Regions from separate parts of the Pseudoalteromonas sp. MMG005 genome, predicted to be linked through region 1. Evidence: predicted binding sites of a transcription regulator. Region 1 holds the regulator's gene; the other holds the start of a gene.
The links. The regulator FliA, encoded in region 1, starts transcription of late flagellar genes. The targets are predictions, from matches to a motif close to CTAAAGNTNNNNNNNNNNNNGCCGATA.
Positions count from the first base shown of each region.

Region 2: a site for FliA is predicted at 1,114-1,140, ahead of J8M01_RS10175 (VC2046/SO_2500 family protein). Genes of this name have one in related genera too.

Region 1 covers NZ_JAGJEK010000014.1:139,053-142,403, forward strand. Annotated here, with positions in the region: gene flhF (flagellar biosynthesis protein FlhF) at 1-854, shown strand, start outside; gene J8M01_RS12745 (MinD/ParA family protein) at 847-1,707, shown strand; gene J8M01_RS12750 (RNA polymerase sigma factor FliA) at 1,710-2,444, shown strand; gene cheY (chemotaxis response regulator CheY) at 2,483-2,866, shown strand; gene J8M01_RS12760 (protein phosphatase CheZ) at 2,886-3,351, shown strand, end outside.
Region 2 covers NZ_JAGJEK010000011.1:53,719-57,069, forward strand. Annotated here, with positions in the region: gene J8M01_RS10155 (SprT family zinc-dependent metalloprotease) at 42-722, shown strand; tRNA gene J8M01_RS10160 (tRNA-Tyr) at 759-843, opposite strand; tRNA gene J8M01_RS10165 (tRNA-Tyr) at 870-954, opposite strand; tRNA gene J8M01_RS10170 (tRNA-Tyr) at 978-1,062, opposite strand; gene J8M01_RS10175 (VC2046/SO_2500 family protein) at 1,175-1,696, shown strand; gene J8M01_RS10180 (YchJ family metal-binding protein) at 1,722-2,177, opposite strand; gene J8M01_RS10185 (SulA-like leucine-rich domain-containing protein) at 2,190-2,624, opposite strand; gene J8M01_RS10190 (sel1 repeat family protein) at 2,950-3,351, opposite strand, start outside.

The sequences.
Region 1 (3,351 bases):
AAGATATGGCACGCAGAGATCCTACTAGAGCCTGTTTAATTGATCGCCTGCAAGGCATGGGGATTGATTCAGAGGTTGCTGAACAAATGGCGTGTTTTATTCCAGATGATGTTTCGCGCAAAGAAGCATGGAATGCATTACTTAATATGGTCGTAAACCAAATGCATACAACCAATAATGATATTTTACGCCAAGGTGGTGTTTATGCGTTAGTTGGCCCAACTGGTGTGGGTAAAACAACAACTGTGGCAAAACTTGCTGCATTAGGTGCACAAAAATATGGTGCTGACAAAGTAGCGTTAATTACGACAGATACGTATAGAATAGGTGCTTATGAGCAGTTAGCGACATATGGCCGAATTATAGGTTGTCCAGTAAAGCAAGTAAAAGATGCTAATGAATTAGCAGAAGTTTTGTATCATTTACGCAATAAGCGTCTAGTATTAATAGACACAGCAGGAATGAGTCAAAGAGATTTGCGATTAACAGAACAATTAAATACTTTAATGCGTAGCGCAAGAGTTGATATTAGAAGTTATTTAGTATTAAGTGCGACTTCACAGATGCATGTTTTACAAGAGTCGGTACGTCACTTTCAAAAAGTAAATTTAAGTGGCTGTATTTTCACAAAACTTGATGAATGTCTAAGTTTAGGTGAGATTATCAGTATTGCGATTCAAAATCGCTTGCCAATAGGGTATCTTACTAATGGTCAACGGGTGCCAGAAGACATTCGAGTGGCAAATGCTCAAAAGTTAGTCAAAAAAGCTGAGCAATTGTATTTAAAGAGAATAAAAGCACAACATTCGAGGCGCGAAGCAGTGGCGTCTCAGACAGTAGGAATGTATGATTAACACAGTTTTAGATCAAGCAAGTGGCCTGCGTAGGATGAATCAAAATAATAACCATGGTGTTAAAGTCATAGCCGTTACTGGTGGTAAGGGTGGCGTGGGTAAAACCAATGTGTCTTTGAACACGGCTATAGCGTTAGGTCAACAAGGTAACAGAGTATTAGTTTTAGACGCCGATTTAGGTTTGGCAAATTGTGATGTCATGTTGGGTCTGCGTGTCGAAAAGAATTTATCTCATGTTTTATCGGGCGAATGTGAGCTAGATGAGATTTTAGTTGAAGGGCCAGCAGGCATAAAAATAGTGCCTGCGACATCCGGCTCACAGAATATGGTTGAGCTTACACCGGCAGAGCATGCTGGGTTGATCCGGGCATTTAGTGAGTTAAATACTGAATTTGACATTTTAATTGTAGATACTGCCGCCGGTATCTCGGATATGGTGCTAAGCTTCTCTAGAGCAGCACAGGACGTAATGGTCGTTGTATGTGATGAGCCAACGTCCATTACAGATGCTTATGCATTGATTAAAGTTTTAAGCAGAGAGCATGGCGTTTACAAATTTAAAATAGTTGCGAATATGGTGCGTAGTTTAAGAGAAGGCCAAGAGTTATTTGCTAAACTGTCTAAAGTGACGGATAGATTCTTAGATGTGGCACTTGAGCTTGTTGCAACAGTTCCGTATGACGAAAACATGCGAAAGTCTTCGCGGCGTCAAAAAACAATTGTTGAGCTATTTCCTAAGTCTCCAGCCGCGGTTGCATTTCGTGGGCTGGCAAGCAAGGCCGCTAAATGGCCTATACCACATCAGCCATCAGGGCATTTAGAGTTTTTTATTGAACAACTTGTCAATGGGTAACTATGGCATCATCGGTGAGTAAAGCGATGGGGTATCAAACAACAGAACACTTGAGCATGGTGGTTGAACGTCATGCATCACTTGTAAAAAAGGTGGCATGCCATTTATTGGCAAGGCTACCTGCAAATATTCAATTAGATGATTTAATTCAATCAGGTATGATTGGTCTCATCGAGGCGTCAAAAAACTTTGACGCCAGTAAAGGGGCAAGTTTTGAAACATTCGCGGGTATTCGGATCCGGGGCGCGATGTTGGATGAAATCCGCCGAGGTGATTGGGCTCCACGTTCTGTTCATAAAAACAGCAGGACGGTGGCTGAAGCGATATCTTTCCTTGAATCTGCGTTGGGAAGAGAACCAAAAGATACTGAAATTGCTGAAAAACTTGATATTACGTTAGATGAGTACCATCATATTCTACATGATGTAAATGCGAGTAAAATTATCGGTATCGAGGATTTAGGCGTTGATGAAGACGTGATTACTCCTGCAAACCGTGATTTATCGCTAGACAAACCTTTTAATAACGTTAAAAATGAACGTTTTAATGAATCGTTGCTGACAGCGATACAATCGCTACCAGAAAGGGATAGTTTAGTACTCTCTCTTTACTATAACGACGAAATGAATTTAAAAGAAATAGGCCAGATACTTGATGTTAGTGAATCTCGTGTTAGCCAAATCCATGGGCAGGCAATGATAAAGCTCAAAGCTAAAATCAATGACTGGGTCAATTAGAGTAAAAATAATAGGTTGAAACCTCACTGGAGGATGTTTTGGATAAAAACATGAAAATTCTCGTGGTTGATGATTTTTCTACAATGAGGAGAATAATCAAAAACTTACTTAGAGACTTAGGCTTTACAAATGTACAAGAAGCTGATGATGGAAGTACGGCGCTTCCTATGCTTCAAAATCAAGAGTTTGATTTTGTTGTAACAGACTGGAATATGCCAGGTATGCAAGGAATAGATTTATTGCGTGCAATTAGGGCTGACGATAGTTTAAAGCACATACCTGTTCTGATGGTAACAGCAGAAGCGAAAAAAGAGCAGATAGTAGCTGCTGCGCAAGCTGGTGTAAATGGATATATAGTTAAACCGTTTACTGCAGGAACGCTAAAAACTAAGTTAGAAAAAGTGTTTGAACGTTTAGGTTAACAATAAGAAGGAGAGGCTTATGTCAACGCCTTCTGTGCCTCAAATCACCCTTGAGCAAGCTAAACAACTTGTTGTTTATTTGGAACAAGGTGAGCAAGATAAAGCAGACCAACTTATACTGGATGCTGCGAATAAAGAACAGTCCGAGTTGTTTGCGGAGGTGGGTAAATTAACCCGTCAATTGCATGAGTCTCTAAAAAGTTTCGAACTCGATACTCGCCTTGCTGATTTGACGACTGAAGCCATTCCTGACGCTAAACAACGTTTAAATTATGTCATGGAAATGACTGAGAATGCAGCTAACAAAACAATGGATGCAATAGAGGCTAGCTTACCTTTAGCGCAACAGTTAGGTGACGAGATCTCAGAGATAAAGCCTACGTGGGATCGTTTAATGAGCCGAGATATCCAACTCGGTGAATTTAAAACGCTTTGTCATGACCTAGATCGTTTTATGCAGGGCTCTCAAACTCGTACTGACGAGT
Region 2 (3,351 bases), on a different contig from region 1:
TTTGCAAGGTAGAATGGAGAAAAGTAAATAATTTTATCGTTATGTTTGAATACCAATTAAAACAAAGCAACCGTCGGCGCAGTATTGCTATAAAAGTTACAGAGGCAGGTGTCGTCGTACATACGCCAATGGGTGTTTCTACGCATCAATTGCATAGCTGGCTGCTAAGCAAACAGAGCTGGGTATTGGCACAGCAGAAAAAACTACAGACTCTGCCTCAATTACAAGTGCCTTGGGTGTCTTCTAAAGTTCGTATTTTTGGAGAGGTTTTCGAGTGCCACTTTCACTCTACGGGTGAAAGTGAAGTTATTCATAATAAACAGACTGTGAATGTGTGTGTCACGCAGCCAAGCAATACGGCAGAGTGCAGAAAGGCGTTGTTGTTACTCTTACAAAGTGAGCTAGAGCGGTATGTCATGTCCGTGTTACCAGCGTTGACTAAAAATATGGGAGTTTGTATAGCGTCGGTGAAGTTTAGAGAGTACAAGAGCCGTTGGGGAAGTTGTTCCAGTAATAAAGCACTGACATTTAATACATTGTTAGTAGGCGCTCATAAAGCCGCTATAGAGTATGTCATTATTCATGAATTAGCGCATTGTCATGTATTGGCACATAATCATGCATTTTGGCAAATTGTTTCACGTTACTGTAGTGATTATCAAGAGCATGTAAGATGGTTTCGGGTAAGTGGCAGAAGTTTGTTTATTTCCAAAGCACAATAAAAGAAGAATAACGGAGTTTTGAGAAAATAAATAAGATGGTGGAGGGGGCTGGATTCGAACCAGCGAAGGCAGTGCCGTCAGATTTACAGTCTGATCCCTTTGGCCGCTCGGGAACCCCTCCATCTTATGGAGCTATCAAAAACAATTTGGTGGAGGGGGCTGGATTCGAACCAGCGAAGGCAGTGCCGTCAGATTTACAGTCTGATCCCTTTGGCCGCTCGGGAACCCCTCCAAATTGTATTTGTTTCGTTGTTATGGTGGAGGGGGCTGGATTCGAACCAGCGAAGGCAGTGCCGTCAGATTTACAGTCTGATCCCTTTGGCCGCTCGGGAACCCCTCCTAAACAACGGCGCTGATAATATCAAAGTTTTTAATTAAGTAAAGAAAACCACTAAAGAAAATGTAAAAAATGCCGATAAATAATTATATTTAGACACAATCGGTGAAACTCTATGCAAATAGGCAGTATTTTAACCAGAGAAGATCAACTTGGCGGAGCACTCTCTGTTAGCGTTAATGAACAACGCCGTGCTGACTTTTCGATGTTATTAGCTATGCTGTCTCAAGATGCACTTGATTTTAGTCAGTTTCACCTACCAGAAGATGAAACAGTAGAATCAGACTTAAGCGAAGATGCGCTCAAAAAAGAGTTTCAAGTTGGCCCAAAACAAAGCTTAGCGCCAGCACAGTTTGATATGCTCATAGGAAAAAATAACGCCGAATCTTTGTCTCGAAGCAGTATGGCAAGTCTGCGCTTAGCTAATTGCCTTGACCCTGAACCTCTGGCTATTCGTGATGATTACAAACATATTCCGTTAATGGTTGTTGATAATTGTGAGTTAGCTGTTAGGCGTAGACTTGAGTCAGAAATACATGGTGGTGTGGCGATCGATAAACCAAAAATGGATGCAGCGGCAATGTACGATCAACTTAATAGTCAAGAAATGCAAAATGCGCTAATGCAAAGCGCATAATGCCATTATTTTTAGTGCGACTAGACTACCCGTGGCACTTTTTAAATTTTTTACTACTTCCGCAGGGGCATAGATCATTTCGGCCTATTTTAATTTCTGGCGGGTCAAATAACTCACCGTCTAAGTACTTCCAAAGCCCACACTCTTGAACAAATCTCGAGTTTTCATGGAGCTGACAATGTTTATCCTCAACTAAATAATGTGCTTTAAATTCTACGTAGTTATATAAATCATTGTCTGAAGTCTTAATAACGTCAAGCTTAATAAAGCTGACTTCATTGGCGAATTGCAGTATGTCAGTCGTGTTATGCATCTTCTGTTGAGAAGATGCATACGTATCAAGAATATAATTTGCATTCTTTATGCAATATGCTGAGTACCTAGAGCGCATTAGTTGCTCTGCTGATGAAGGGCTATTACTGCCCTCAATGAAGGGTTTACAACATTTATCGTAAGGTAGTAGATCGGAGCAATAGCACATATTAGCGGTTATTTAAGAAATCATAGCGTCTATTGTACACGTATCTTGGCTTGGTATTTTTGAAAAACAAAATAATTCTGTACCAGACAAATTTAAGTTCATGTTTTTTAACTGATCTGCGGTGGTTACATTGGTCCATGTGATCACAGCTGCAAAGTTACCATTATTGAGTGCTTCATTTAGTACATACTGTAAGTTTGAAATATGTTTTTGTTTAATAACCAGCAATTTACTTGAGTCTATTGAGCATCGCTCAAGCATAGATTTATTAGGAATATGCTCAGGCGCTATTAACAATGTCCAACCATGCTTTTGGTTACACAAATGAATAATATTCAATAACTCTAAATTCGCACTGATATCATCACGAGTGTGAACCATCTTTAAGCGTGTCTGCTGGTGCACTTTACTACGCAAAACGAGTGGATAGGTATTGGTGTTTAACATATTTACTCACTGGTGTTATATACAGTATTTATATACAGTAGTTTATACAGTATTTTAAGGCAAGAAGAATTTTAATTATTTTGTTTAAAAAATGTGCGGGAGCTCATAAGGTACTCATCTTTTAAATAAGTACTTTTTTATAGTGGACATATACGTGAGTTGTGTCTTTTTGGGTATAAGTTGAGCATGAGCATGAGAATGTGGCCACAGAAGCGCAAAGGTAATGCTATTTGTAAAAGCACTAACAGAATAGTCAGAGTACGCTCAATACGCACTCTTTAATGTGGTAACTATCAGCGTTTTATACTACCAAACAGGAGACGATTTACTTTTGCGGTTCAGGGCTTAAAAACTGCAGCTGGTGGATTTGCTCATATAATGTTGCGGCATAGCATTGTGCATCTTTAATTCGTTTGGTTGTTAGATGGGGTTTTACTTGTTTAATCATTTCTTGCGCGGCGGCAACCCCTTGACTTTGGGCTAATACCAACCATGCCATACCGTGGAATGCACTTTGTGGAACACCTTGTCCTTTAATAAACAGTAGACCAAGATAAAATTGTGCTTTGGTGTCACCAGACATCGCGGCAAGACGTATCCATTTAGCAGCTAACGGGTATGACTGTTCTTTGAGGTAGTATAAGCCTTTTTTATAAGCTTGTGCTGTGTCAGTTGCTTCAGGTAGACGAGCTTCACTATTTATTGGTGCTGTGACAAATTCAAGTAC